DNA from 3 places in the Brevibacterium sp. BRM-1 genome. Region 1 is predicted to be linked to each of the others. Evidence: predicted binding sites of a transcription regulator. Region 1 holds the regulator's gene; each other region holds the start of a gene.
What was found. Region 1 encodes HspR, which represses chaperone genes until heat shock. Its sites were predicted from a motif close to AAGTTGAGTCNNNNNGACTCAACTT; they were not measured.
Positions count from the first base shown of each region.

Region 2: the regulator HspR is predicted to act here: its motif matches at 4,346-4,370, upstream of BRM1_RS12015 (Hsp20/alpha crystallin family protein).
Region 3: the regulator HspR is predicted to act here: its motif matches at 2,496-2,520, upstream of clpB (ATP-dependent chaperone ClpB).

Region 1 covers NZ_CP113788.1:1,894,781-1,904,572, forward strand. Annotated here, with positions in the region: gene BRM1_RS08245 (DASS family sodium-coupled anion symporter) at 1-595, shown strand, start outside; gene BRM1_RS08250 (maleylpyruvate isomerase N-terminal domain-containing protein) at 664-1,500, shown strand; gene BRM1_RS08255 (hypothetical protein) at 1,813-2,898, shown strand; gene BRM1_RS08260 (N-acetylmuramoyl-L-alanine amidase) at 2,966-4,591, opposite strand; gene BRM1_RS08265 (hypothetical protein) at 4,901-5,479, shown strand; gene BRM1_RS08270 (hypothetical protein) at 5,513-5,677, shown strand; gene BRM1_RS08275 (heat shock protein transcriptional repressor HspR) at 5,899-6,345, opposite strand; gene BRM1_RS08280 (DnaJ C-terminal domain-containing protein) at 6,351-7,427, opposite strand; gene BRM1_RS08285 (nucleotide exchange factor GrpE) at 7,616-8,299, opposite strand; gene dnaK (molecular chaperone DnaK) at 8,299-9,792, opposite strand, start outside.
Region 2 covers NZ_CP113788.1:2,723,664-2,733,455, reverse strand. Annotated here, with positions in the region: gene clpB (ATP-dependent chaperone ClpB) at 1-252, opposite strand, end outside; gene BRM1_RS12035 (chaperone modulator CbpM) at 243-554, opposite strand; gene BRM1_RS12030 (DnaJ C-terminal domain-containing protein) at 551-1,423, opposite strand; gene BRM1_RS12025 (nucleotide exchange factor GrpE) at 1,427-1,978, opposite strand; gene dnaK (molecular chaperone DnaK) at 1,997-3,862, opposite strand; gene BRM1_RS12015 (Hsp20/alpha crystallin family protein) at 3,898-4,272, opposite strand; gene BRM1_RS12010 (IS3 family transposase) at 4,605-5,522, shown strand; gene BRM1_RS12005 (hypothetical protein) at 5,584-6,675, opposite strand; gene BRM1_RS12000 (general stress protein) at 7,605-8,084, shown strand; partial or broken gene BRM1_RS11995 (transposase) at 8,364-8,688, opposite strand; partial or broken gene BRM1_RS11990 (IS3 family transposase) at 8,753-9,792, opposite strand, start outside; AL1L pseudoknot at 9,542-9,670, opposite strand.
Region 3 covers NZ_CP113788.1:2,570,271-2,580,062, reverse strand. Annotated here, with positions in the region: gene clpB (ATP-dependent chaperone ClpB) at 1-2,441, opposite strand, end outside; gene BRM1_RS11350 (Na+/H+ antiporter) at 2,560-4,221, opposite strand; gene BRM1_RS11345 (YbfB/YjiJ family MFS transporter) at 4,414-5,643, shown strand; gene BRM1_RS11340 (enoyl-CoA hydratase) at 5,716-6,540, shown strand; gene BRM1_RS11335 (NAD-dependent epimerase/dehydratase family protein) at 6,587-7,519, shown strand; gene pheA (prephenate dehydratase) at 7,568-8,503, opposite strand; gene BRM1_RS11325 (glycosyltransferase) at 8,500-9,393, opposite strand; gene BRM1_RS11320 (DUF5926 family protein) at 9,393-9,792, opposite strand, start outside.

The DNA.
Region 1 (9,792 bases):
GCTCATGTGGTCCACCGAGGACGTCCTTCACCCGTTCGACTCGACGACAACCACGCTCGTGGCGATCGGCGTGCTGCTCACCCCGCGCATCGGCGTGTTCAGCTGGAAGACCGTGGAGAAGCTCATCAACTGGGGCACCCTCATCGTCTTCGCGGTGGGCATCTCGCTGGGCAGCCTCCTCCTGTCCACGGGCGCGGCCGCCTGGCTGTCCGAGCGCACGTTCGGCGCGCTGGGGCTCGCGCACATGCCCATCCTCGCGATGATCGCGATCGTCACCGCGTTCACGATCCTCATCCACCTGGGCTTCGCGTCCGCCACCTCGCTGAGCTCGGCGCTCATCCCCGTCTTCATCGCCCTGGCCATGTCGATCCCCAACGCGGCGCAGGGCGGCCTGGGCTTCGTCATCATCCAGCAGTTCGTCATCAGCTTCGGGTTCCTGCTGCCGGTCTCCGCACCGCAGAACATGCTCGCCTACGGCACCGGGGCGTTCACGGCCAAGCAGTTCCTCAAGGTGGGCATCCCGCTCACCATCGTGGGCTACCTGCTCATCATGCTCTTCTCCGCCACGTACTGGTCGTGGCTGGGCCTGGTCTGAGCCAGGGCATTCGCATCGGATGGTCCGCGCCCTGCCGCCCGGCCGGCTCCGCGGACTAGGCTGAGCCCATGAGCGACGCGAACGGCACACCCGCGGCCCAGCCCCACGGCCAGCAGGTCCAGCCCCACGGCCAGCAGGTCCAGCTCCAGACGGACCTGGACCTGCGCACGCTGGCCGAGGGCTTCTACCTCCAGGCCCTCGACCAGCTCTCCACCTCCGCACTCGATGAGCCGTCCCCGCTGCCCGGGTGGACCCGCAAGCACGTGGCGATCCACATGATCAACAACGCGGAGGGCCTCATGCGCCTCCTCGAATGGGCGCGCACCGGCCAGGAGAACCCCATGTACCCGTCGCGCGAGGCCCGCGACCAGGACATCGAGGACGGCGTCGCCCAGACTCCGGCGGGCGATGTGCGGTCCATCTCCCACGAGGTGGCGCAGGAGCTCGCCGAGGCGCTGGCCGGGCTTGCGCCCGAGGCCTGGGACGCGCAGGTGACAGGCGGGCAGGGCCAGCCGATCGGCGCCTCGGCGATCCCGTGGATGCGCGCCCGGGAGGCGCTCCTGCACAGCCTGGACCTGGGCATCGGGATGACCGCACTCGACTTCCCCGCGGCGGCCGTCGACCGCCTGCTGGACGATGTGCCGGCCACGTGGGCCGCGCGGGGCGAGGACGCCCACTTCCTGCTGCGCCTGGCCGATCGCCCCGAGGATCCGGAGCGGCTCATCGCCACCGGGGACGCGCAGGCCTTCGCCGCGCAGCCCGTCGAGGTGGTGGGTGAGGCCGCCGAGGTCGCCTCCTACCTGGCGGGGCGCGGCTGGCCCCGCTCGGCGCAGGACGACACCGCGAAGGGCGGCCAAGGCTCCGCCACCCCGCAGGACCTCCCGGCCCCACCGCGCTGGCTCTAGCGGCTTCGCCCGGGGGGCCGCTGGCAGCTGCCGGCCGCATGGCACGGCCGAGCCATGGCATGTGCCTCACGGGCCGACGGCAGGACCGGAACGGCTGCATGAGCGCGCTCACCTGGGGCGCAGGGCACCCTGCCGCACCGCGCCGGCAGTGCGCACAAGGCCCACTGTCGAATCCCTCGCCCACCCCTCCTCACCCGCATGATCGCCGCCCGATTACACAATGTTCTAAAGTTGAATGAATCGCCTCTGCGCGCTTGACTGGTGCCAGTCAGCTGAGCACATCCGCTCGCACCGCTCCCACCGGAGGCAACCATGCAGAAGAAGCTCCTCGCTCCCGCCGTCGCGATCGCGGCACTGGGCGCTCTCACCGCCGTGCCCATGTCGACGTTCATCGTCGACGCGGCGCCCGCAGCCCGCGCGGCGGACTCCCACGTCACCGTCAGCCCCGCCGCGGAGAAGATCACCGCCAAGCAGATCAAGGCCAACGCCATCACGGTCACGGCCGACAACGTCAAGGCGGGCCAGCCGTTCTCCGCGTTCGCGAAGATCGGGGAAAACCGCATCGGCTCGGGCGAAGGCACCGCGACCGACGGTTCCACCGCGACCGCGACGATCAACTACTTGGCCGGACAGGACAAGTACCTGGTACCGGGGGCCACCGTGACCATCGCGGTCACCTACGCCCCCACAGAGGGTGCGGCTGTCACGAATGAGGTCGTCAAGACCTACACGATCGCAGAGGACGAGCCCGCCACCATCCCGTCTACGAAGACGGCTACCCCGTCGAAGACGCCCACCAAGACCGCGACGGCCGCGCCCACAAAGACCGCGACGCCCACGCAGACCTCGGCGCCCACGAAGGACGCAGAGCCGGTCCTGTCGGTCAAGCCGCACACGGTCACGGCCAAGGACTTCGTCAACGAGAAGAAGGGCGTCACCCTCACGGTCAGCCACCTGCAGCCGGGTGAGAAGGCCGTCTACTCGGTGGCCGCCAAGCGCAAGGGCGTCCGGGACCTCGCCAAGCAGGAGGCCACCGCGGATAAGAACGGCGTGGCCACGTGGTCCGTCTACGGCACGAACTCCGCCAACCCCAGCGCCTACATCGGCAGCTACGTCGTCACCGCCAAGGCCGAGGGCAAGACCCTCACCGAGGGGTTCAAGGTGGTCGCGAAGAAGAGCAGCGGCAACGATTCGGACAACGGCGACAACGGTGACAACGGCAACAGCGGCTCGAACAACGACAACGGCAACAGCGGCAGCAATGACAACGGCTCCGGTGACAACGGCGGTTCGCTGCCGCGCACCGGCGCCGAGCTCGGCGCCCTGGGCGTCGGCGCCGCGCTCCTGCTCGTCGGCGGTGCGACGGTCCTCGTGACCCGCCGCCGCACCAGCAAGTAAGCACCACAACGCTACAGGGGCGGTGGCCGTCGGATGACGGCCACCGCCCCTGTAGCGTTGTGCGCGGTTACTTCACGGCCTTGACCTTGTTGTTGTAGGCGATGACGGCGCGGCCCTTCTGCCACACCATGCTGCCGCCCTGGAAGTCCTGGCGCGCCAGGCCCTTGACCTTGCGCTCGACCCCCTTGGGGTAGCCCAGCTTCGACTTCTCGTAGCCCAGCTTGCGGTAGGCGGTGAGGAATCCGCTGCGCACGGGCTGGACCTTCGTGGCCTTGCTCCAGCTCAGGGTGGCCTTCGCAAACGTCTGGCGCGCGCCGCCGCTGCGCAGGCGGTTCGCCTCACGGCCCTTCGGCATGCCGATCGTGACCGTGCCGTTGTGCGTGTAGTAGTACGTGCGGATGGCGCCTGCGATCGCGTGCTCGGGGCCCGCCTTCTTCGCGCTCGCCGCCACCGACTTCCGGATGGAGGGCAGCATCGCGTAGAACTTGGTGCCGGGGCAGTCGGTGTAGGACGTGTCGCGGTGGCCGAAGATCGTCGACTTCGTCACGACGGTGCCCGCCTTGTACTTCACCGTGTCGCCCTTGGCCGCCTTGAGCTTGACCTTGCCGCCCGGGTTCCAGCCCCACTTCACGGCCTGCCAGGTGGCGATGCGCTTGACGGACTTCACCGCGGCCGAGGTGGGCTGGCGGGAATTGAACGTGCCCATGACGGAGACGCCGAACGTGTGGGTGTTGAAGCCGCTGGCGTGCGCGCCCACGACCGGGCGGCCACTGTACGGGGCGCCGCGGCGGCCCTCGTAGATGGTGCCGTAGCGGTCGACGAGCATGTTGTAGCCCAGGTCGCACCACTTGCGGCCCTTCGTGTGGAACTCGAGGTAGCCGCGCAGGATGCCCGGCACCTGGGAGCGCGAGTAGTTCGTCGCACCGGAGGTGTGGTGGATGATGAGCGCCTTGTTCACGTCCGTCGTGTCCGCCTTGCAGCGCACGAGCTTCTCGTTCGCGCCCCAGCCGGCGCGGGTGACGATGCGGCCCAGGTTGGGGATGTTCGCGGACTTCGCGGCGACGTTCTGCACGCCGGCGCCCTGCGCCGTTGCGCTCTGGGCTGCCGCGCCCTGCACCACCGAGGCGTTCTCCGCCGTGGCCCCCAGTTCGCCCTGCGACGTGTCCGCGGCGGCGGAGGGGTCACCGGCCGCTGCGGCATCCGCACCCGAGGTGGGGGTCTCGAATGCCTCGACCGCCAGGCTCTTCGTCGCGGCGGCGGGCTTGGCGGAGCGCACCTGGACCTGCTGGCCGGCGCTGAGCAGAAGGGGCTCGGTACCCTCGACCGCGCCGCTGCCCTCGGCCGAGGAGCTGTCCGGCCCGCCGCCGTCGTCGGCGGGCATGTCCTTCCAGGCGCCCCAGATGCCGTGCTCGAGCACGCGGTACTGGCTGCTGGGGTCGCTGCCCTTCCACGTCACGCCCATGACCGTGAGGTCGTTGGCCTTGACGGTGACGGTCTTCTTGGGAGTGGTGTGAGTCGTGTGCCGCTTGACGGCGGGGGCGCGGTTCGCGCTCGCCGCAGCCGAGGCGCCGCCCAGGTCGGCGTTGACCGGGCCGGTGGTGAGCTGGGGGCCGGGTGCGGCCACGGCGGCCGGTGCCAGCAGCGCCGCGCTCGCCGTGCAGGCGACCGCGGCCAAGAGGATGGTGGATTTCATGGAGTGTGGGGTCCTTCGGTCGGCCGACCGTGCGGGCGAAGCCGAGCGGACAGCAGGGATGGGCGGGGAGCGCTCCCCCGAAGTCGACTGAGAGTCGAGTGGGAACTCTTGCAGATTATGGTGTGCAGCCCGGAGCCGACAATCCAGGGGAACGCCCCGAGATAGATCGTTGCCATTTCGTAATTTATCGCCGTGCCACCGCAACACAACCGCGGCCCCATTGCCGCTCAGCAGGTGTTACGTTCCGACCACGGATTCCGAATTCCGTACATCAACGAGTCGCCCGACTCCCTCTCCCCCAGGAGCACCATGAAGATCCCTGCGCTCTTCGCAGCCGCAGCACTCGCCGCGACCGCCCTCATCGCCTCGACGCCGGCGTCTGCCACTACCCACGCAACACCATCGAAGATGGACTCGAAAACACACAGCCCGCACGCATTAGCAGGCAAGAAGAAAAAACCTGCTTTAAAGCAGCTCACCAAGGGTCCGCTTTACTCTTCTAATGCGAGAAAAGGGGTGCGCTTTGAAGCGAGCAATCTCAAACCGAAGGCCAGAGTGCGACTCTGCACGGTGATTGTAACTAATGACGTCAGCTCATACTGCACTAAACCGGTTCGAGTAAGCGCCTCTGGTAAAGCTATGTACAAAATTAGCCTTTCCACGCCCGGTCCGCACGAGATGCATATTGAGATCATGGGGTTTGACGAACTCGGTTACGAAGAAACAATAGATTCATTCTATTTTGCACGTAGCGTGCCGATACTAGACGATTTTAAGGGTGCAAAACTCACAGTTTCGCCAAAAGCGCTTCGCGCAAAGAGCCTTCGTGGCGCAAGGCACAAGCCAATCGCCAGGTTAAACAAGTCGAACTACGATGCAGGTGACTAGCGCTTCACGATTCGCAAAAGCGGCAGCAAGAAGGTGATCGCGAAGCGCACGATCCGAAACGACGGTTTCCTTAAGCCCGCCTATCGTATTACCAAGCGCGTCGCGCGACTGATGTCGAAGAAACCCGGCAAGTACATCATCACGCTCACCCCTGATTACGCGCGTCAGACCAAAACGACATTCACTGTCAAACGCTGAGGGAGAACACCGCGTGCTGACAGGAGTCGTGCGGGGCGGCCCCGGGTAACACAACGGCCGGGCAACCATGAGAATGGTTGCCCGGCCGTAGTCACTGTCCGTGGTCGAGTCAGCGGTCGCGCTCACCGCAGCGAGCCCTCCCGAGAGTCTGGTGCGGGCGCCGCCGCTGGCGTTGCTGCACGCTTGGCATTCAGCAGGACCAGCCTCGCAATGTACCGCCCCTACTGCCCGGCCGCCTCCCGCAGCGTCCCGGCCGGCATGAGCGCCCCGGCAAACCCGGTGCGCCGGCGCTGGCGACCGTGGACGATCGAGACGACGTCCCCGGAGGTGCCGGCCGCGAACACGCGATCGGCACCCGAAGGGCGCTCGCGCATCCCGCGCAGCTGAGCGCTGAGCGCACTGGCTCTGCGCTGGGCGCGGCGCACCTCCTCGCTGAGCTCGAGGATCCGGCGGATGCCCGCCAGGTTGATCCCCTCCTCCTGGGAGAGCTGCTGGATGAGGCGCAAACGGCGGACGTCCTCGGCGGAATAGCGCCGTCCGCGGCCCGCCGCGCGCTTGGGCGTCACGAGGCCCATCCGGTCGTACTGCCGCAGCGTCTGCGGGTGCATGCCCGCAAGCTCCGCGGCCACGGAGATCACGTAGAGGGCGGCATTCTCGTCGATCTGCATCGCACTCAGCTCGCCTTCGCCTTGCTGTAGAGGTCCTTCCTGGGATCCTCGCCCTCGGTCGCCTTCGCAAACGCCTCGACGGCCTCCTTGGCCGCGTCGTCGAGCTTCTTCGGCACGACCACCTCGACGGTGACGAGCAGGTCGCCGCGGCGGGCCTTGCCCTCGATGCCCTTGCCGCGCACGCGCAGGACGCGGCCGGACGGGGTGCCCGCCGGGATCTTCATCTTCACGGTGGGCCCGTCCAGGGTAGGCACCTCGACGGTGGCCCCCAGCGCGGCCTCCGGGAAGGTCACCGGCAGCTCGAGGCGCAGGTTGTCCCCGTCGCGGGTGAAGACCGGGTGCTTCTCCACGTGGACGGTGAGGATGACGTCGCCGCTCTCCCCGCCGTTGGGGCTGGCCTTGCCCTTGCCCTTGAGCTTGATCTTCTGGCCGTCCTTGACGCCCACGGGCGTGCGCACGGTCAGCGTCTTGCCGCTGGGCATCTTCAGGCGCACGCTCGCGCCCTTGGCCGCCTCGGTGAAGTTCAGCGTGGTGGTCGAGCGGATGTCCCCGCCCTTCGTGGGGCCGGTCGAGTACCCGCCGCCGAATCCACCGCCGGAGCCGCCGAAGCCGCCGAGCAGGTCATCGAGGTCGAACGGCACCTCGCCGCCGCCGTAGCCCTGCTGGCCGCCGCCGAAGCCACCTCCGAAGCCGCCGCCCGAGGTGCCCGGGTAGCCACCGCCGCGTGTCGTGTAGCGCGTGCGGCCGCCCCCGCCACCGCCGAACAGGTCGGAGAAGACGTCTTCGAACCCGCCGCCGCCGGCGCTGCCACCGGAGCCGGCGCTGAAGCGCGCCCCGGAGCCCATGGCGCGGACCTGGTCGTACTGCTTGCGGGTCTCCGGATCGGCCAGGACCTGATTGGCCTGGCTGATCTCCTTGAACTTCTCCTCCGCGGCCTTGTCGCCGGGATTCGTATCCGGGTGGTATTTCCGGGCGAGCTTCCGGTAGGCCTTCTTGATCTCCTGTTCGGAGGCGTCCTTGGAGACTCCGAGGGTCTTGTAGAAGTCCTTCTCGAACCAGTCGTTCTGAGGTCCGGCTGTCACCTGGCACCCCCTTCCTCAGGCATAGCGCCCAATCAGTGCTGAAAAATCTGCTGTCTGCTGCTCACGCCGTTCGGTGTGCCCCACGCGTGTGCGGCTGCTGCGCTCACGGTTCCGGGAGGCGCCCCCGCTGGGGCGCTGCCCGGAACCGAGACCGCGTCCGGGACGGCCGAACCGCCCCGGACGACCGCTCATTCTGCGGGCTGGGAGACTCCCACGCGCGCCGCGCGCAGGACCCGGTCGCCCAACCGGTAGCCCGGCTGCATGACGGCGAACACGGTGGGCTCGCCGACTTCGTCGCTGGGCTGCTGCATGAGGGCCTCATGGATGTTCGGGTCGAACTCCTCGCCGACCTCGCCGTACTGCACGAAGCCCGCCTTCTCCAGGGCCGCGCGCAGCTTGGCCACGTGCGACTCGAAGGGGCCCGTGACGTCGCCGTTGTCGGCGGCCAGCTTGACCTCGTCGAGCACCGGGATGATCGCCTCGGCGAACGAGGCGGCACCGGCGGCGCGCGCCTTGTCCTGCTCCCGCGCCGAGCGGCGGCGGTAGGCCGCGTACTCGGCGTTGAGCCGCTGGAGGTCGTCGAGGTACTTGGCGGCCTCCTCGCTCTGCGGGGCGGGGGCGTTCTCCGGATCCAGCGCGGAGGCGTCATCGGGGATGTCGACGCCCAGGTCCGCAGCGTCTGCGGCCCCCTCCGCGGCCGAGGCGCCGGCCGGGCCAGCGCCCGCCCCCGCCTCGGCCTCGTGCGGCTCGCGGACCGCGCCGGAGTCCGGGTCGACCCGGCGCTTGTCGCTGAACGAGAAGCCCTGCGCGGCCTGGTCCTCCTGGTTGCCCTGGTCTGACTGGGGGCCGTTCTCGGGATTCTCGGCGGTCATTACTTCTTCCCCTCGTCCTCATCGTCGACGACCTCGGCATCGACGACGTCGTCGTCGGAACCGGAATCGGCATCGGAGGCTCCGGCGCCGCCCTGGGCGCCGTCGGCCTGGCCCTCCTGCGCGGACTGGGCCGCGTAGAGCGCCTCGCCGATCTTCGACTGGCTCTCAGTGAGCTTGTCCGCCGCGGCCTTGACCGCGTCGTCGTCATCGCCCTTGAGCGCTTCCTTCAGCGCCTCCACATCGGCCGTGACCTGGGACTTGACGTCCTCGGGCAGCTTGTCGCCGTTGTCGGTAACGAGCTTCTCCGTGGAGTACGCCAGGTTCTCCGCCATGTTGCGCTGATCGGCGGCCTCGCGCTTGGCCTTGTCCTCGGAGGCGTGCTCCTCGGCCTCGCGAACCATGCGGTCGATGTCCTCCTGCGGGATCGCGGATCCGCCGGTGATCGTCATCGACTGCTCCTGGCCCGTGCCCTTGTCCGTGGCGGACACGTGCACGATGCCGTTGGCGTCGATGTCGAAGGACACCTCGATCTGCGGCATGCCGCGGGGGGCCGGCGCGATGCCGGTGAGCTCGAACGTGCCAAGCGGCTTGTTGTCGCGGGTGAACTCGCGCTCGCCCTGGAAGACCTGGATCGACACGGACGGCTGGTTGTCCTCGGCCGTCGTGAACGTCTCCGACTTCTTCGTGGGGATGGGCGTGTTGCGTTCGATGAGCTTCGTCATCACGCCGCCCTTGGTCTCGAGGCCCAGCGACAGCGGGGTGACGTCGATGAGCAGGACGTCCTTGCGCTCGCCCTTGAGGACGCCCGCCTGGACGGCCGCGCCGATCGCGACGACCTCATCCGGGTTCACGCCCTTGTTGGGCTCCTTGCCGCCGGTCAGCTCGGTGATGACCTTCGTGACGGCCGGCATGCGGGTCGAACCGCCCACCAGCACCACGTGGTCGACATCGGAGACCTTGACGCCCGCATCGCGCATGACGGCCTCGAACGGGGCCTTCGTGCGGTCGAGCAGGTCCTTGGTCAGCTCCTCCTGGAACTTGGCGCGCGTGAGCGTCTCGTCCAGGTGGATGGGGCCGTTCTCGCTCATGGACAGGTACTGCAGCGAGATGTTGGTGCTCGTCGCGGACGAGAGCTCCTTCTTCGCCTGCTCAGCGGCCTCCTTGAGGCGCTGCAGCGCGGTGGTGTCCTTCGACAGGTCCACGCCGTAGTTGTCCTTGACCTGCTTGATCAGCCAGTCGACGATCGCCTGGTCCCAGTCGTCGCCGCCGAGCTTGTTGTCGCCGCTGGTGGCGCGCACCTGGATGGTGGAGAAGTCGTCATCGTCCTTGCCGACCTCCAGCAGGGACACGTCGAACGTGCCGCCGCCCAGGTCGAAGACGAGGATGAGCTCGTCCTCCTTGCCGCGCTCCAGGCCGTAGGCCAGCGCCGCGGCGGTGGGCTCGTTGATGATGCGCAGGACGTTGAGGCCGGCGATCTGGCCGGCGTCCTTCGT
Region 2 (9,792 bases), 830 kb from region 1:
CACCTGACCGGTCTGCGGGGAGGACCCGGAGACGCTGGGCTTGCGGGCGATCTCCGCTTCGACATCGGCGCGTACCGCTTCCACGTCAGCACCCGCTGTCTGCAGCAGTCGGGGAACCAGCCCCTCCTCCTGCTGCAGCAGTGCGAGCAGGAGATGCTCCTCGTCCGTTTCGATCTGACCGGCCTGGACCGCGATGCTCTGGGCCGAGGCGAGCGCTTCCTGCGACTTCTGAGTGAGTGAGTTCATGTCCATGGGGTGTCTCCTTCGAGTCGGATGGTCCGGTGCTGCTCGAGCTGCTCGATGCGGGCGAGCAGGTCGAGCACGAGTGCGATGCCGGCGTAGTTCACGGCAAGATCGGAGTGCAGACGCACGATGGTGTGCACGCGGGCGGGGACGGTACGGGCGAACCACAGCCGGCCGCTGGTGTCGACGTGGGCGGTGACCAGCCCCAGCTCGACGAACTTCCGCAGCGTATCCGGGTGGATACCTGCGGCCACCGCGGTCGCGGCCAGGTCGGCCCGGGCGACACGGACGGGCAGGTGATGTGAGGTCATGATCCTCTCCTAGCATCAAACGACGATTCGTCGCGGAGCTGTTCGAACAGCTCCCTCTCCTTCTTGCTGAGAGTGCGGGGAACGACGACCTTCACCCGCGCATACAGGTCTCCCGGCTGTCCCCTGCGCGGCATCCCCTGCCCGCGCAGGCGGAGCCGCCTGTCAGTGGACGAGCCGGGCGGAACGTGCACGGTGACCGGGCCGCCGGGGGTGGGCATGCTGACATCCGCGCCCAGCGCCGCCTCCCACGGTGAGATGGGAAGGTCCGTTTCGATGTCCGCGCCGCTGAGCCGGTACCGCTTGCTGTCCTTCACGCGCAGCGTGACCAGCAGGTCCCCGTCCTGTCCGTCGGCGCCCGCGATCCGCAGCCGCTGCCCGTCGACAGCGCCCGCTGGGATGTCGATGGTGTACTCCTGCGCGCCGCCGTACGGGGACGCGACCTGCACCGTGCGCCGCCCGCCCCGGTAGGCCTCCTCGACGGTGATCTCCAGCTCCGCGGTCTGGTCGGCGCCGCGACCGAAACCACCGAAGCCGCCCCCGAAGAGGTCCTCCCAGCTCACGCTCTGCGCGCCGCCCCCGCTCCACGTGTATCGGGTGCCGCCGCTGCGGCGCGGCTGCTCGGAGGAGCGAGCCGCGTCCGCGGCGGCGTACTGCCGGAAGTTCTCACCGAACCGGTCGTACTGTGAGCGCGTTTCCGGGTCCGACAGCACATCGTGGGCTTCACTGATCCGTTTGAAGGTCTCCTCCGCCCCCGGGGCCTTGTTGACGTCCGGGTGGAACTTGCGGGCCTTCTCCCGGTAGGCGCGGCGGATCTCCTTCTGATCCGCCGACCGGGAGACCCCCAGCACGCTGTAGAGATCCTCCGCCATCTCCTACTCCTCCTCCGGCTTGCGGGTGACCACGACCGCAGCCGGTCGCAGCATCCGCTCAGGCGTTCCGAACCCGGAGCGAGTGACGGCGAGGATGCTGCGCGGCGGGACGCTGGCATCCTCGACGACCGAGACCGCCTCGTGCAGCTGCGGGTCGAACTCCGCACCGTCGGTGACAATCTCGGGGTACCCGAGTGCGCGCAACGCATCAGCGGCCTGCGCCCGGACGGACTGCATGCCACCCAGAACGCCCTCGTCAAGGTCCACCCCGAAGCTGAGCGCCCGGTCCAGCCCGTCAACGACAGGCAAGAAGGCTTTGGCGGTGTGCCGCCGCTCCTGCTCGCGGACGGTCTGGATCTCGCGCGCCGTTCGTTTGCGGAGGTTTTCGTAGTCCGCCGCCGCCCGGCGCCACCGGTCCTCGGCCGTCTCCAACTGGGAGGCGACCGCTGCTTGCGCGGCGCGGATCTCCTCCGGGGACACGTCGGTGAGGTCGTCGTTCAGCAGGTCCACGGCCCGCGTGTCCTCGTTCTGCTCCTCGTTCTGCCCCTCGACCATCGCGATCCTCCCTCCGTGCTACTTGTCGAATTCGGCGTCGACGACGTCGTCTTCGTCGTCCTGAGCGGGCTGCTCAGCGTGGCTGGCGTTCGCGCGGGCCGCAGCAAGGGACTGCGCAACCTGCAGCAGCTCGCCGGTGCGCTCTTTCGCTTCCTGCTCGCCGACGTTGTTCTGCACTGCCTCGCGGGCCTGCGTGATGAGCAGCTCCGCGCGGGCACGCTCGTGTTCCGGTGCAGCGTCGCCGAGCTCACGCAGTACCCGCTCGACCTGGTAGGCGGCGGAGTCCAGCTCGTTGCGGGCGTCCACGGCCTGGCGCAGCGCCTGGTCGTCAGCCCGGTGCTGCTCGGCTTCCTTGATCATCCGGTCGATCTCGCCCTGGTCCAGATTCGAGGTGTCACTGATGGTGATGCCCTGCTCGGTGCCGGTGTCCTTGTCCTTCGCCGTCACGTTCAGGATGCCGTTCGCGTCGATGTCGAAGGTGACCTCGACCTGCGCTTCACCGCGAGGAGCGGGGCGGATGCCGGTGAGCTCGAACCGGCCCAGCACCCGGTTGTCCGCGGCGATCTCCCGCTCGCCCTGCAGGACGACGATCTCCACCGACGGCTGGTTGTCTTCGGCCGTGGAGAACACCTCGCTGCGTCGGGCGGGGATGGTGGTGTTGCGCTCGATGATCTTCGTCATCACGCCACCGCGGGTCTCCACACCCAGCGACAGCGGGGTGACATCCAGCAGCAGCACGTCGTCGACGTCGCCCTTGAGGACGCCCGCCTGGATGGCGGCGCCCACAGCGACCACCTCATCGGGGTTCACCGTCATGTTCGGCTCCTTGCCGCCGGTGAGCCGCTTGACGAGCGCTTGGACAGCGGGGATGCGGGTGGAACCGCCCACGAGGATGACCTCGTCGATATCGTTCTCGCCGATCTTCGCGTCGGTCATCGCCTGACGCACCGGACCGAGGCACCGCTCAACGAGGTCAGCGGTGAGGTCTTCGAACTTGGACCGCTTCACGGTCATGGTCAGGTGCTTGGGCCCACTGGCGTCGGCGGTGATGAAGGGCAGGCTGACCTGGGTCTGGGACACCGAGCTGAGCTCGATTTTCGCCTTCTCGGCCGCCTCGAACAGTCGCTGCAGCGCCTGCGGGTCGTTGCGCAGGTCGATGCCGTTCTCGTTCTTGAACTCGTCGGCAAAGTAGTCCACCAGCCGGCGGTCGAAGTCGTCGCCGCCCAGGTGGGTGTCACCGGCGGTGGATCGCACTTCGACGACCCCGTCGCCCACGTCGAGGAGGCTGACATCGAACGTGCCGCCACCGAGGTCGAACACCAGGATGGTCTCGTGGTTCTTCTTGTCCATTCCGTACGCCAGTGCGGCGGCGGTGGGCTCGTTGATGATGCGCAGCACCTCGAGCCCGGCGATGCGTCCGGCGTCCTTGGTCGCGGTGCGTTGGGCGTCGTTGAAGTAGGCGGGAACAGTGATGACGGCCTCGGTCACCTTCTCACCGAGGAACTTGCTGGCGTCGTCGACGAGCTTGCGCAGCACCTGGGCGCTGATCTCCTCCGGCGCGTACTGCTTGCCGCGGATGTTGAACCGTGCTTCGCCGTTGGGGCCTTCCACGACGTCGAAGCCGACGGCGTTGGCTTCCTCCTTGATCTCGTCGAAGGACCGGCCGATGAACCGCTTGGCGGACGAGATGGTGCCCTTCGGGTTGAGGATGCTCTGCCGGCGGGCAAGCTGCCCCACCAGCCGTTCACCGTCCTCGGTGAAAGCGACCACCGACGGGGTAGTGCGGGCTCCCTCCGCGTTCGGGATGACCTTCCCCTCGCCAGCCTCCCAGACGGCGATAACGGAGTTCGTGGTTCCCAGATCGATTCCTACTGCCTTGGCCATGATGATTGTTCCTTTCTTGTCGCGTGAGACACGTTTCAGGGTTCGTCAAAGAGCGCGCCAGGATCGGCGCAGGGCTGAGTGCCCGGAGTCAGGAAGCAGGCTGCTTCAGGGGGATCTTTCCGGACGGCGGGCTGCTCGATGGGCATCACCACCCGCAGGACGCCCAGGTCGCAGCTGGCGGTGACGCTGTCGCTGTCGATGCCGGGTGCCAGTCCCAGCAGCCGCATGAATTGCCCGTGGGGGCCGTTCGGCGGTGAACCACTTCGCGCCGGCGGTCGCGGACTGGGCCGCTGACCGCGCGGACGGTGAGCGGCTGGCCGCCCACCCAGCTCGATAAACTCCGAGTCGATGCCTGGCAGGTTCGCCTCAGGAACGTACTCGTCGCCCTCTCGGGACAGATCGACCGACATCGAGCGCGGATCCATCTGCTGAGCGATGCGCAGGTCCGCACATGAGGTCACCATCTCACCACCCCCCCCATTTACGCTGAGTCGCTATAACTCCACTGCCATGCTTGTTCGACGGTCGAACGTGTAGACCCCACCCGGACCATGTGGTCCAAGCAGAAGCGCGAACGCGCGGTAGAGCTGCGTCGTTCTGGTACCAGACTGGGCCCCACGTAGGCATTTCGCAAGTGATTCGCCTGACGAACGGAGCCTGACCCGCTTTCCAGACCTGCGCGTCCACAGGGCTCAGCCCCACCACCGCGCCGTCGCGCTCAGCGAGCCACTGCTCCGAGCCGATCTGTCGAACGCTGACCGCAGCGGGCACGCAGATCGCGCCGAGCACGTACTACGCGTTCAAGACCCGCCCACCCTCGAAGCGAGCACTACGCGACGAGGAACTGCTGGTCGAGATCCACCGCGTCCATGCGGCGAACTTCGGCGTCTACGGGGCGAAGAAGGTCCACGCCCAGCTGCGCCGCGAGGGCGTCGTCATCGCGCGCTGCACGGTCGAGCGGCTCATGCGCGGCGCGGGGTTGCGAGGGGTCAGCCGGGCCAAGGGCCCGCGCATCACGATCTCCGGTCGTGGCCCGGATAATCGTCCTGACCTGGTCGAACGTGACTTCACCGCGACCGCTCCGAACCAGTTGTGGGTCGCGGACATCACCTACTGCCGCACCTTCGCCGGCTGGGTCTATGCCGCGTTCATCATCGATGTGTTCTCCCGCCGCGTGGTCGGCTGGCAGCTGTCGAAGTCGCTGCGGACGGACCTCGCGCTGGACGCGCTCGAGATGGGCATCTGGACCCGCGATCACGCAGGCCAGGCCGTCTCCGGGCTCACGCACCACAGCGATAAGGGCGTTCAGTATGTCGCCATCCGCTACACCGAGCGTCTTGCCGAGGCCGGCGCGGCCGCCTCGGTCGGCTCCACCGGCGACTCGTATGACCATGCCCTGGCCGAGGCCTTCAACTCGCTGTTCAAGGCTGAACTGGTCCGCAACCGCGGGCCCTGGAAGAACATCGACGACCTCGAGATCGCGACCGCGGAATACATCGACTGGTTCCATCACCGGCGGCTGCACGGCGAGATCGGCATGATCCCGCCCGTCGAGCTCGAGGACACCTACCATCACAACCACCCCGCACCGGCACCCGCCGACGCGGCACTTGCGAGCCTCTCACAAACCCGGGGCGATTCACATCGCGACCGGCAATGACACCTGCATAGACGTGGCCTCAACGCGTAGATGTTTCAGTTTCTTCTGTGCTGGGGCTGTGTCAGGTGCTGGGCCGGGTGTAGGCAGCGGCGCGCACCACATCTTCGTCCTCCAGTCCAGCTCCTAGTGCTCCGCCCACGGTGGCCAGGCTGGCGGTGAGCCAGCTGATCTTCGCGTAGTCCAAAGCGTTCACTGGGTGACCGGCGACACCGGCCAGTACCTGCTCGTCGATGAGCAGCAGCGCGCCGACCCAGGACAGGATGAATAAGACGAGGTAGAACACCACAACCCCGATGGCCACGGTCGCGGTGGTGGCCAAATTGAACAGGATCACCTGCTCACGTTGGGCTCGCCGCCGTGGGCGCTCCCACAAGTCGGCTCCCAGGATCAGGGTGGCACTCACCGCCCCGATCGCCATCACCGCCAGCAGGACCAGGCGCACCGGCCCGTAGGCCATGGCCAGTATCCATAGGTCCGAGGCCACCAATGTCAGCATGCCGGTGGCCGCTGCCACGACCAGCGCCCGGGAGAGCCGGGCCACGAAGGCCCAAGGCTGGTTGGCGCGGATCATGCCCAGCAGCAACCGCACGTTGCCGCTCAGCACTCGGGCCGTGAACTGCACGACGTTGTCGTCCGGGCGTTCGTCGAGATCGGTGGACAGCTGGTGGGCTCTTCGAGCAAGATCCCGCTGGGCGTTGCGGTCTTCGGCGTCGTAGCCCAGGAGCTGCCCGACCACGTGCACGGTGGTCTCTTGCGCCTTCTGCCGCACGTGCACGGGTCCCAGGGTTGGGACGGAGACCAGTCCTACCCCGTGCACGGGGCTGAGCTGGGTGAGCACCGGACGTCGGCCGGTCTTCAGGGGGATCTCGGTGAGCACCACGGCCAAATCCCAGTTCTCCTCCAGCACGCGGTTTCGGGCCGCCTCCAGCAGGTCCAAGGTCTCGGTGGGCGGATCGACCAGCCGGTCTTCGGCCACCTTCAGTTGCCAGCGCACTCCCGGATACCGCTGCACCAAAATCTTGTGCACCGAGGTGGTGACCTCGGGGCCGAGCACCGCACTCAGGGATGGTGAGACCACCAGGCCGATGAGCAGCTCGGCATCGGAAATGGGTTCGGCAGGATCGGCGGTGGATCGGGAACGCTTAGCAGTCACCGCTCCATGATGAGGCAACCACGGGCCGGATTGCCACCGGCTCGATGGAGCCCCCAAGGTTTCGTGCAGCACCGCAGGCCGAATTCGGTGGTCGCCTCGATCCCGGAAAGAGCGGTGCTGCTCACTGCGAAATCCTCTCCCCGCCGACGCCGCCAGCGCGAAGACATAACAGCCAGCGGGCCCGGGACCTGCCGGTGTCGAGGACGGCTTCTCGATGATGCTGCAGTGACGGATCGGTTGAAGTGCTTCGGCGGTGTGGGAGCAGTGGTCAGCGTGGGGCCGGTCGATTCCGTTCGGACAGGTGATGCATCGACTGCCCAGCGGCAGGTGCGGTACTGATGCGGGGGTACCCGGTGCAGGGGTGTCAAGGCCCAGCTCCGAAGACGGCAAGCCGGGCACGTGAAAGGCGAATTATAGCCCGCCGCAACCCGAGCGGGAAGGCATGTGTGGCACGAGGCGCCGAAGACGGGCCGGGCGTTTACTGCAGAGATAACTATGCTTATACTGGTAAGGTCCGCTACACCTTGTAAGGCCCTGAGAGCGGGCCCGTCGCTGGTCCACCACGGACCGACGGGCTCGGGGACGGGGCTGAGGACCCGGAGAGGAGCCACGGCCGTGGCCGAGCTGATGCGCAAGGACCTTGATGCGTTCGGGTCTTTCTACCGCCACCTGCACCGACGGGGTGCTGGTGATTTCGGGCTCCGATGCCGAGTCGGAGCCAGTGGCAGAAGTCCACGAAGATCGCAGGCACCGCGGCTGAACGGCCGATACCGAGGGGGAGGAAGGGAGGCCAGGGCTGCTGATGTGCCCGGACTGTTCCGCGATTTCTCTTCCTAACTTTCCGTCCACTCCCGACCCAGGTGCCTGGCAACCCCGGGTGCAGGCCACCGTCCGGGTCGGATCGTCACCACGAACAGGAAACGATAATCATGTCCCATCACTCCCCTCTTCCACCCGCTGCTTCGGCTCATTACCAGGTCCTGCGCACAGTGCCCTCCTATGCGGAGGCTCAGCGCATTGTCGATCGACTCTCCGACGCCGGGTTCCCGGTTGAGCACGTGCGCTTGGTCGGCACCGATCTGCGCCTGGTTGAGCAGGTCACCGGGCGGATGACCTACGGCAAGGCCGCCCTGTACGGGGCCGCCTCCGGAGCCTGGCTGGGATTGCTCATTGGCTTGCTGTTGGGTCTTTTCACGGTCGTGGGGTGGCTGTCGGTAATCCTGTGGGCGGTACTCCTGGGCGCGGTGTGGGGGCTGATCTTCGGGTTGCTGGGCCACGCGGCCACCGGCGGGCGCCGGGACTTCAGTAGCGTCCAGGGCCTGGAGGCGTCCTCCTACGAGATTCTTGTGGAGGCCGAGTACGTCGAGGCGGCCAAGGCCAAGCTCGACGCCAGCCGTCCCACGACGTGACCGCCAAAGGCCCGGGCCCGGACCGGGCCCGGGCCCGGACCGGGTGCTGGCCCACGCCCGAGTAAGTGCTGAGGGCCGTGGCCCTCTGCGCTCCCCCGACACTCACCGCTGGAACGGATTCAGGAGCGGATCTCGCCGGGAAGCAGGGACGTCGGCGTGCCTGTCACCACCAACCGGGAGCCTGCTCGGCTCTGCCGAGCGTGATCCCCGCAGTTGCCTGCAGTGGACCCCGACAGCTTCGTCCCCAAGACCCTCTGTCAGGGGCATCCCAGGTAATCACCCGCGGGACCGTCCGAGGCATTCTCCGGCCACAGCGATGGCCTCGACCGGATCGGAGCAGCCCCCTTTTCCGGGCCCCGGCGGCATGCTGGTGGGCCCGGATGGAGGTCGAGTCCACGGAGAACACCCATTCGACCTCCCCGGCAGCGTCGTCCTTGACCACCGCCTCATCCAGGATCTTGGCCCAAGTGCCGTCCATGGTCCAGATCCGCAGCCGCTCGTGGCCGGTCTTCCACGGCCCGTACCGTTCGGGCACGTCCCGCCAGGGCGCCCCGGTGCGCAGCTTCCACAGGATCCCGTTGACCACCTGCCGGTGATCCTGAATCGCCCCGGGTTTGTGAGAGGCTCGCAAGTGCCGCGTCGGCGGGTGCCGGGGCGGGGTGGTTGTGATGGTAGGTGTCCTCGAGCTCGACGGGCGGGATCATGCCGATCTCGCCGTGCAGCCGCCGGTGATGGAACCAGTCGATGTATTCCGCGGTCGCGATCTCGAGGTCGTCGATGTTCTTCCAGGGCCCGCGGTTGCGGACCAGTTCAGCCTTGAACAGCGAGTTGAAGGCCTCGGCCAGGGCATGGTCATACGAGTCGCCGGTGGAGCCGACCGAGGCGGCCGCGCCGGCCTCGGCAAGACGCTCGGTGTAGCGGATGGCGACATACTGAACGCCCTTATCGCTGTGGTGCGTGAGCCCGGAGACGGCCTGGCCTGCGTGATCGCGGGTCCAGATGCCCATCTCGAGCGCGTCCAGCGCGAGGTCCGTCCGCAGCGACTTCGACAGCTGCCAGCCGACCACGCGGCGGGAGAACACATCGATGATGAACGCGGCATAGACCCAGCCGGCGAAGGTGCGGCAGTAGGTGATGTCCGCGACCCACAACTGGTTCGGAGCGGTCGCGGTGAAGTCACGTTCGACCAGGTCAGGACGATTATCCGGGCCACGACCGGAGATCGTGATGCGCGGGCCCTTGGCCCGGCTGACCCCTCGCAACCCCGCGCCGCGCATGAGCCGCTCGACCGTGCAGCGCGCGATGACGACGCCCTCGCGGCGCAGCTGGGCGTGGACCTTCTTCGCCCCGTAGACGCCGAAGTTCGCCGCATGGACGCGGTGGATCTCGACCAGCAGTTCCTCGTCGCGTAGTGCTCGCTTCGAGGGTGGGCGGGTCTTGAACGCGTAGTACGTGCTCGGCGCGATCTGCGTGCCCGCTGCGGTCAGCGTTCGACAGATCGGCTCGACGCCGAACTCATGCCTGTACTGGTCGATGTACTCCACGATCAACGCTGTGGGCGGTCGAGCTCCGCCGCGAAAAAAGCCGAGGCTGACCTCAGGATCGAGTTCGCCCTGCGCAGCTCACGCACTTCCTTCTCCAGCTCGACCAGGCGCTGGGACTCGCTGGTCGTGGTCCCGGGACGGTGCCCCTCGTCAACCTCGGCCTG
Region 3 (9,792 bases), 680 kb from region 1:
CCCTCGATCGCCAGCCACTCGGAGGCGGCCGGGCTGACCCGCAGCGTGATCCGCCGGTCGCTCAGGCGGCTCTGCATGGACTGGATCTGCAGGTCCACGATGTGGGCGAGGTCCTCCGTCGTGAGCGCCTCGAACATGACGATGTCGTCGAGCCGGTTGAGGAACTCCGGCTTGAAGGACTGGTGGACGATGTCCATGACCGCCCGCTCCTTCTCCTCCTTGTCCATGGACGCATCGACCATGAACTGCGAGCCCAGGTTCGAGGTGAGGATGAGGATCGTGTTGCGGAAGTCCACCGTCCGGCCCTGGCCGTCGGTCAGGCGGCCGTCGTCGAGCACCTGGAGGAGGATGTCGAAGATGTCCGGATGGGCCTTCTCCACCTCGTCCAGGAGGATGACGGAGTACGGGCGCCGGCGCACGGCCTCGGTGAGCTGGCCGCCGGTCTCGTAGCCCACGTAGCCGGGGGGCGCCCCCACGAGGCGCGAGACCGAGTGCTTCTCGCCGTACTCGCTCATGTCGATGCGGATGAGCGCGCGCTCGTCGTCGAAGAGGAACTCCGCGAGCGACTTCGCAAGCTCAGTCTTTCCCACGCCGGTGGGGCCCAGGAACAGGAACGAGCCGGTGGGGCGGTCCGGATCGGAGACCCCGGCCCGCGAGCGGCGGATCGCATCGGCCACCGAGTGCACGGCATCGCGCTGGCCGATGAGCCGGCGGCCCAGGAACTCCTCCGCGTAGAGCAGCTTCTCCCGCTCGCCCTGCAGGAGCTTGCCCGCGGGGATGCCCGTCCAGGACGAGACGACCTCGGCGATGTCATCGCCGGTGACCTGGTCGCCCACCATGGGCTTGGCGTCCTTGTCCTTCTCCTTGTCCTCCGGCTGCTCCTCGGCCTCGGCGGCGGCGATCTCACGCTCCACAGCGGGGATCTCGCCGTAGAGCAGGCGCGAGGCCTCCGCGAGATCCGTGTTGCGGCGCGCGGCCTCGGCCTGCGAGCGCAGGTCGTCGAGCTTCTTCTTCAGCTCGCCCACGCGGTTGAGTCCCGCGCGCTGCGATTCCCACTGCGCGTTGAGGCCGGCGAGCTCCTCCTGCTTGTTCGCCAGGTCCTCGCGCAGGTGCGCGAGGCGCTCGCGGGAGGCGTCGTCGGACTCGTTGGCGAGCGCCATCTCCTCCATCTTCAGGCGGTCCACCGAGCGCTGCAGCTCGTCGATCTCCACTGGCGCGGAGTCGATCTCCATGCGCAGGCGCGAGGCGGCCTCGTCGATGAGGTCGATCGCCTTGTCCGGCAGCTGGCGGCCGGTGATGTAGCGGTTGGACAGCGCGGCGGCCGCCACGAGGGCGCCATCGGAGATCGTCACCTTGTGGTGGGCCTCGTAGCGCTCCTTGAGCCCGCGCAGGATCGCGACCGTGTCCTCGACGCTCGGCTCGCCCACGTAGACCTGCTGGAAGCGGCGCTCCAGGGCGGGGTCCTTCTCGATGTTCTCCCGGTACTCGTCGAGCGTCGTGGCGCCCACGAGCCGCAGCTCGCCGCGGGCCAGCATGGGCTTGAGCATGTTGCCCGCGTCCATGGCGGAATCGCCGGTGGCGCCGGCGCCCACGACCGTGTGGATCTCGTCGATGAACGTGATGACCTGGCCGTCGGAGTCCTTGATCTCCTCGAGCACGGCCTTGAGGCGCTCCTCGAACTCGCCGCGGTACTTCGCGCCCGCGACCATCGCGGACATGTCGAGGCTGATGAGCGTCTTGTTGCGCAGCGACTCGGGCACATCGCCCGCGACGATGCGCCGCGCCAGGCCCTCGACGACCGCGGTCTTGCCGACGCCGGGCTCGCCGATGAGCACCGGGTTGTTCTTCGTGCGCCGCGAGAGCACCTGCACGACGCGGCGGATCTCCTTGTCGCGGCCGATCACGGGATCGAGCTTGCCCTCACGGGCCTGCTCCGTGAGGTCGACGCCGAACTTCTCGAGCGACTGGAAGGTGTCCTCCGGGTTCTCGCTCGTGACCTTCTTGCCGCCGCGGACCTCCGGCAGCGCCTGCAGGAGGGCATCGCGGGTGACGCCGGCGGCCTTGAGGATGCGGCCCACCTCGCCGGTGTCGGAGGCCGCGGCGATGAGCAGGTGCTCGGTGGAGAGGTACTGGTCGCCCAGCGCCTCCATCTCCTTCTCCGCGTTATTCACGAGTTCGAGTGCGGAGCGCGAGAGCTGCGGCTGGGACACCGACGAGCCCGAGGCGGCGGGCAGGCCGGCGATGACCCGCTGGGCCTCGTCGACGATGTCCTGGGTCTTGGCGCCCAGCGCCGTGACGAGGGCCGCGGCGATGCTGTCCTTCTGGCTGAGCAGGGCGGCGAGGATGTGGGCGGGCTCCACCTGGGAGTTGCCCCGGGCGACCGCGTCCTTGACGGCCGTCGAGATCGCCTCCTGCGACTTCGAAGTGAGCTTGGCGTCCATGGTGGACTCCTTTCTGACGTGCGAATAAGTCTCTTCTCCGTGTACAACGCGCCAGACTTGAGTCTATTCCGCTCAACTTCTGGACCGGTGCTGCGGAGGCTGCGCGCTCGTGCTGCCCTCAGTCTTGCTCGCGCGCGGCGCCCGCGCCACCCCCCGCGGCCCCCGGCTGCGGCCAGTTCTCCGGCCGCTCGCGCACGAGCGGGAGCATTCCCGTGGGCTGGTCGAGCAGGGCGGTCTGGAGGTCGAGCCGGTGGAGGACCTGATCGGCGGCCGCGGGATCGACCCCGCGCTCGGAGCGGGCCCGCAGCACCTCGGCCCGGGCGGCCTTGAGCGAGAGCGCCTGCATCTGCCTGAAGGCGCCGCGGTACTGCTGCAGCTGCTTGATGGCGCCGGTGCGCTGCCCCTCCTCGTCCTCGCCCGCGAGCCGGCCCTCGAGCTGGTGCATGCGCTTGCGCAGCTCCTCGCGGACCTCCTCGGGAACGTCCGGGGCGTGCTTGAGGGCGCTGAGCGAGGCGCGCCGGGCGCGCGCGGCGATCCGCGCCTCCTGCGCGTGCTCCTTGGCCCCCGTCAGGCCCAGGCGGTTGACGAGCGCGGGGAACGTCAGGCCGGCGGCGAGCAGCGTCGTGGCGAGCACGGCGACGACGACCATGAGGATGGACGTGCGGGCCGGGAAGGGGCTGCCGTCGTCCGTCGTGTACGGCAGGGACAGGGCGAGCGCCAGGGTGGCCAGTCCGCGCATGCCGCCCCACGTCATGACCACCGTGCCCTTGAGGTAGTCCGCGAACGACCGGCCCCGCTGGGCCCGCGGGTCGATGAGGTAGGTGCCGGCGAACAGCCACGCGAACCGCGTGACGAGCATGACGGCGGAGATGACGAGGCCGCCCACGATCGCCTGGACGATGTTCGCGTCCGTGCCCATGAGGGTGATGCGCAGCTCCAGGCCGATGAGGCCGAAGGCGACGCCCGTGATGAGCATCTCCAGCACCTCCCACGTCGCGTTCTGCATGAGCCGCTCCTCGACCTGCTCCGCATCGTCGTGCTGGCGCATCTCCAGCGCCGCGACGACCACGGCGATGACGCCGGAGGCGTTGACGTGCTCGGCCACGAGGTAGACGGCGAACGGGAGGACGAGGTGGGCCATTGAGCGCGCGACGCTGTTCTGCGTGAAGCGCAGGAGGACGCGCAGGCCCAGGGAGAGGACGAGGCCGACGACCACCGCGAGCACCGCGGAGACCACGAAGCTGAGGAGCAGCTGGCCGAAGTCCACCCGGGAGCCCTCCATCGTCGCGGCCACGGCGAACTGGAAGACGACGAGGGCCGCGGCGTCGTTGAACAGGCCCTCGCTCTGGAGCACCTGGAGGATGCGCCGGGGCAGGGAGACGGACCCGGAGACCGCCTCGACGGCCACGGGGTCCGGGGGCGCGACCATGGCGCCCAGCGCGATCGCGGCGGAGAGGGTGATGCCGGGGATGAGCCACAGCGCGGTGGCGGTGACGACGGCGACGGTCGCGCCGACCAGCCCGACCGCGAGGAAGAGGATGGTGCGCCAGCGGCTGCGGAACATCGTCCAGGAGGTGCGCTGGGCGGTGGCGAAGAGCAGCGGGGGCAGAAAGAGGGGGAGGATGAGATCGGGGTCGATCTCGATGACCTCGAGGCCCGGGATGAGGGCCACCGCGGCGCCGAGGAAGACCATGAGCGCCGGCCACGGCAGCCGCAGGCGATCGCCCACGCCCACCACGAGCACCGTGCCCATGCCCAACACGATGAGCAGGATCATCATCTCCACGCCGGGCCTCCTCGGTTCTTCCGCTCCAGTATGGCAAAGGCCGGCCGGCCACGGGCCGGTGTCCGCGGGCGGGCGGCGCCCGGGTGGACTGCCCGCGGGCGGGCGGGCCGGGCGGCGGCGCTAGGGTGGCGCCCGGGTGGACTGCCCGCGGGCGGGCGGGCCGGGCGGCGGCGCTAGGGTGGCGCCATGGCCGGCCGGGGGAAGACGCTGTCGATCGCCGCCGGCTTCGCCGCCGCGATCGGCGTGGGCCGCTTCGTCTACACCCCGCTGCTGCCGCTCATCGGCGCGGACACGGGGCTCGCCCCGGCCGCGGGGGCTGCGATCGCCGCGGCCAACTACCTGGGTTACTTCGCCGGCGCGGCGCTCACCATCGCGGTGCCGCGCACCGGCGACCACCGCGGACTCTTTCGTGCCTCCCTCCTCGCCATCGTGGCCAGCGAGGCGGCCATGGCCCTGGAGCTGGGCGCGGCGAGCGTGCCCGTGTGGTGGCTGCTGCGGTTCGCCGCCGGGCTGGCCAGCGGGATCGTCTTCGTCCACTGCTCCCGGGCGATCGGGTCCAGTGCGCGCCTGGCCCGCGGGTTCGCGGGAGTGGGGGCCGGTATCGCGGCCTCCAGCTGCCTCGTCATCGCCGGCCGCGCGGCCGGGCTGAGCAGCGCGCGGCTGTGGCTCATCGCGGCCGGGCTCACCGCGATCCTCGGGCTCCTCGCGCTCCACCCGGGCCTCGCCGAGCGCGCGGCCGACGCTCCGCCGCGGGCGGCCCCGCGCGGCCCGGCGCCGGCCTCCGCGCCATCGCCCGCGGGCTCTGCTGCCCTGTCCCCCTCCCCCGGGGCGCCCGCCGGGCGCGTGCGCATGTGGCTGCTGGCGGCCTCCTACGGCCTCGAGGGCATGGGCTACATCATCGTCGCGACGTTCCTCGTGGCCGCCGTCCAGGCCTCCGCCGGGCCTGCGGGCGGGGCCGGTGCGGGCCCGGGGCTGAGCCCCGCCCTGCTGCTGGGCAACCTCGTCTGGGTCACGGTGGGGGCGTGCGTCATCGCCTCGACCCCGGTGTGGGAGCGCCTGCGAGCGCGCTTTACCCTCCAGCGGCTGCTCGTCGCCGCCCTGACGGTCCAGCTCGGCTGCGCGCTGCTGCCCGCGCTTGCCCCCGGAGCGGTCGCGGGCTTCGCGGCGGCCGCCGCCCTGGGTGCCACGTTCATGGCGATCGCCCAGCTGTCCCTGGCCCGCGGCCGGCAGCTGGGTGCGCGGAACTCGGCGGCCGTCCTCGTCACGGTCTACGGGCTCGGCCAGATCGCCGGCCCGCTCGTGGTCGCGCCCCTGCTGGGCGCGGGGCCCGCGGGCTACCGCTGGGCGTTCGGCATCGCGGCGGTGACGATCGCCGCGGCCGCCGCACTGGCGTGGGCCGAGGGCCGCAGGCGCTGATGCGCCGCCGCCCCCACCAGGGCGTTTGGCCATGGCGTCCGCCGTGTCCGTGACCTGGGGCACACTGGGGACATGGACGAGAACCCGGCCCGCGCCTCGGCGGCGGCACAGGACCTGGTGGCCACGGCCGCCCAGGGCCCCATCACCACGCTCACCCTCAACGACCCGGCCAAGCGCAACGCCCTGTCCCTGCCCATGATGCGCGCGCTGACCGCGGCGCTCGAGCGGGTGGCCGCGGATCCGCAGTGCCGGGCCGTCGTCCTCGCCTCCACGGGCACGGTGTTCTCCGCGGGCCATGACCTGGCGGAGCTGCGCGGAGCCCCGGAGAGCGCGGCGCAGGAGCTCTTCGACACCTGCGCGCAGCTCATGCTCCTCATCCAGCGCATCCCCCAGCCCGTCATCGCCCGGGTGCAGGGGCTGGCCACGGCGGCCGGGTGCCAGCTCGCAGCCACCTGCGATCTGGCCGTGGCGGCACAGGGCGCGTCCTTCGCCACGCCCGGCGTGCGGATCGGCCTGTTCTGCTCAACGCCCATGGTGGCGCTCAGCCGGGCGGTCGACCGCAAGACGGCCCTGCGCATGCTCCTCACCGGCGAGGCGCTGAGCGCCCAGGACGCCCTGGTCCACGGCCTCGTCTCCCACGTCGTGCCGGCCGAGCAGCTCGAGGCGCGCGCGCACGAGGTCGCCGCGCAGGTCGCCAGCGCCTCCGGGGCCACGGTCGCGCTCGGCAAGCGCGCGTTCTACGCGCAGGCGGAGCTGCCCACGGCCGAGGCCTATGAGCAGATGGCCCGGGTCATGACCGCCAATGCGGGGCTGGGCGATGCGCAGGAAGGCATCGGCGCATTCATCGACAAGCGCGCACCGGTGTGGCAGCACCGCGGGGCTGCGGCCACGCCGTAGCCTGAGGGTCGAGCGTTGGCCCTGGCGGCGAACGGAAGGGAGCCACATGTCCATCGTCGTCACCGGAGCCTCCGGATTCATCGGCGGCGCGGTTGCGCGCGCGCTGGCCGCGCGCGGCGCCGATGTGCTCAGCATCGGCCGCACGGACCCGGGCATCGACGGCGTCTCCCACCTGGACTGGGACCTGCGCGAGACGGCCCCCCAGGCCCTGGCCGCCCGGTCCGCGGGAATCGAGGCCCTGGTCCACGCTGCGGCGCTCGTCGCCGACTGGGGCGAGGCGACCGCGTTCCACGAGGTCAACGTGGCCGGCACCCGCCGCCTGCTCGACGCGCTGCCGCGGGCGCGCGTCGTCCACCTGTCGAGCACCGAGGTCTACGACCCGCGGGCCGACCACGAGGGCCTCTACGAGGAGGGCGGCCCGATCGGCGCGGACGGCTACCTCAGCGACTACGCCCGTTCGAAGGCCGCCGCCGAGGCCGTCGTCCAGCGCGTCCACCCCCAGGCCGCCATCCTGCGCCCCGCACCGGTCTACGGACCCGGCGACACCCACTGGTTCCCCGCGTTCGCGCGCCGGATCCGCCGTGGCGTGCTGCGCCTGCCCGCGGCCCACGGCCGCCTCACCTCGCTCACGCACATCGACAATGCCGTCATCGCGGTGCTCGCAGCGCTCGGCCGGTCGCACGCCGCCGGGCCCATTAACGTCGCCGATCCCCACCCCTATGAGCTGCGCCAGGCGCTCAACACGTACATGGCGCGGGCGGGCATGGCGCCCGTGCGCATCGAGGAGCAGCCGGCGGACCTTGCGATGATCCGGGCGTGGGCCGCGGAGCGGCGGGCCCGGACGCTTCGCCGCGGCCGGCGCGCCCCGCACACCACCCGCGTCGCGGTTGCGCGCCTGAGCCGCGGCCGCAGCTACGACGTCACGCGCCTGCGCACGGTGCTCGGCGTCGAGCCCTGCCAGGAGCTCGCGCCCCGCTGAGCACTGAGGACCGAGCTGAGCGCTGAGGGCTGAGCGCCCGGCCTCGCGCTAGGCGCCTGCGCCGCGGATCGCGCCCAGCCACTCGTGCGCGGCGGCGTACGCGGCATCGGCCGTTCGGGGGTCGACGCGCACCTCTGAGGCGTTGGCGGCCGGGTAGGAGCCCAGGAACTGCACCCGCCGGGCGATCCGGTGGACGCCGGCCAGCGCCTCGGCCATCCGGGCATCGGCCACGTGGCCCTGCGCATCGATCGAGAACTGGTAGAGGCCCAGGCCGTCGCCCGTGGGGCGCGACTCGATGCGGGAGAGGTTGACGCCGCGGGCGGAGAACTGCTCGAGGAGGTTGAGCAGCGCCCCGGCCTCGTCGGTGGCCAGCGCGACGACGAGCGTGGTCTTGTCCGCCCCGGTGCGCGCCGGCGGGGCCGAGCGCCGGCGCACGAGGACGAACCGCGTGACCGCGCTCGAGTGGTCGCCCACGTCCGCGGCCAGCACCTCGAGGCCGTAGCGCCGGGCGGCCAGCGCGGGGCAGATCGCCGCCTGCGCGGCGGAGGCGCCGGCGGCCAGCTCCTGCGCGGCCGCGGCGGTCGACGAGGCGGGCAGGTAGGACGCGCCCGGGATGTGCTCGCTCACCCACACCCGCGTCTGGGCCTCCGCGTGCGGGTGCGTGGCGAACGCGCGGATGTCGCCCACCCGGGTACCGGGCCGCACGGCCACGACGAAGCGGACGTCGACGAGCGTCTCCGCACAGATCTGCATGGTGTGGTGGCTGAGGGCGTCGAGGGTGGCGGGCACCCCGCCCTCGACGGAGTTCTCGATCGGCACGACGGCGCCGTCGAGCTCGCCGGCCGCGAGTGCGGCGAAGGCGGCCTCGGCGTTGCGCATGGGCACGCGCTGGGCCTGGGGTGTGCCCTGTGCCTCGAGCAGCCGGATGAGGGCGGCCTCGGTGAAGGTGGCCTCCGGCCCCAGGTAGCCGTAGCGGTCGGTCAATGCAGGTCACCGCCCAGTTCGCGGTCGCCGCGGCTGTGCTCCTCGCCCGCGCGCAGGGCGCGGGCGAGCGCGCCGCGCTTGCCGCTGCGCTCGTGCGCCGCCGGTGCGCGCCGGGGCCGGGCGCCCGAACGGGTCCTGCCGCCGGCGAGGCGGCCCATGCGCGCGCGCAGGCCGCGCCAGTGCTCGCCCGCCCGGTCGGCTGAGCGGCCAGCGTCCGGGTCGCGGGCGGCCGAGCCGCCGGCGGTGCCCGCACCACCGTCGGCCGAGGCGGGCTCGGGGCAGCCCGGCAGGTCCGCCTGCACCACGGTGAGTCCCGCGGCCCGGATGCGCCGCTCGTCCTCGGCGAGTGCCGCCGCGTCCCGGGCGGCCTGCGCGCGCACCCCCCAGCCCTTCGCGGTCGCGGGGCGGCGCGCCCCGGCGGGCTGCTTCGCGGCGGCGTCGAGGCTCGCGCGGCTGGCGCAGCGCAGGGCGGGCTCCCCGGCGGCGGACGCGAGCGCAGCCCGGCCCTCGAGCACGGGGGCCACGAGCGCCGCGGCGGCGCGGGCCCGCTCGCCGGCTCCCGCCGGGACGAAGAGCACGGGGCGCAGGCGGGGGGCGCGGTCGGGCATGACGGCGGAGACATCGCGGTTGCGCACGGCGCAGGCCCCGGTGAGCTCGGAGGCCGCGCGGCCGCGGCGGACGTCGTGGACGAGCACCTGCGCGCCGGCGCGGCGGGCGGCGCGCTCCGTGCCGTCGGCGGAGGCGTCGTCGACGACGATGACGGCGTCGACGGCCGGGATCTCCTTGGCCGCGCGCACCGTCTGGGCGATCGTGCGGGCGGCGTCCTGGGCCCAGATCACGCAGGCGGCGGATCCGGCGGCAGCGCCGCCTGCGGCGTGCTCGGCCGCCATCAGCGGATCGTGAGCTGGCGGGACACGACGCCGGAGCGGGCGCGCCGCTCATCCGCGCTCAGCGCGGCGGTGTCGGCGATCGCCGCGTCGAGTGCGCGGGCGAAGCCCTCGAGCACGCCCTCGACCTCGTCGGGCTGCTCGTGTGCGCCCAGCTCCCACACGGGGATCGCAATGCCGTGGGCGCGGAAGCAGCCCAGGTAGCGGCCCAGGCCGCCCAGCGTGTTCTCGCCCCGGGCGTGCAGGCGGGCGAGGCCGTCCATGACCGCGTCCTCATCCTCGGAGCGCGCCCAGCGGACGTAGTTGCGCCCGCCCATCGACGTCCAGTAGACGCCCTCGGCGCCCACGAGCTTCTCCGTGGGGCTGATCGACTCGTTGGCCTGCTCGAGGGTGTCGCGGATC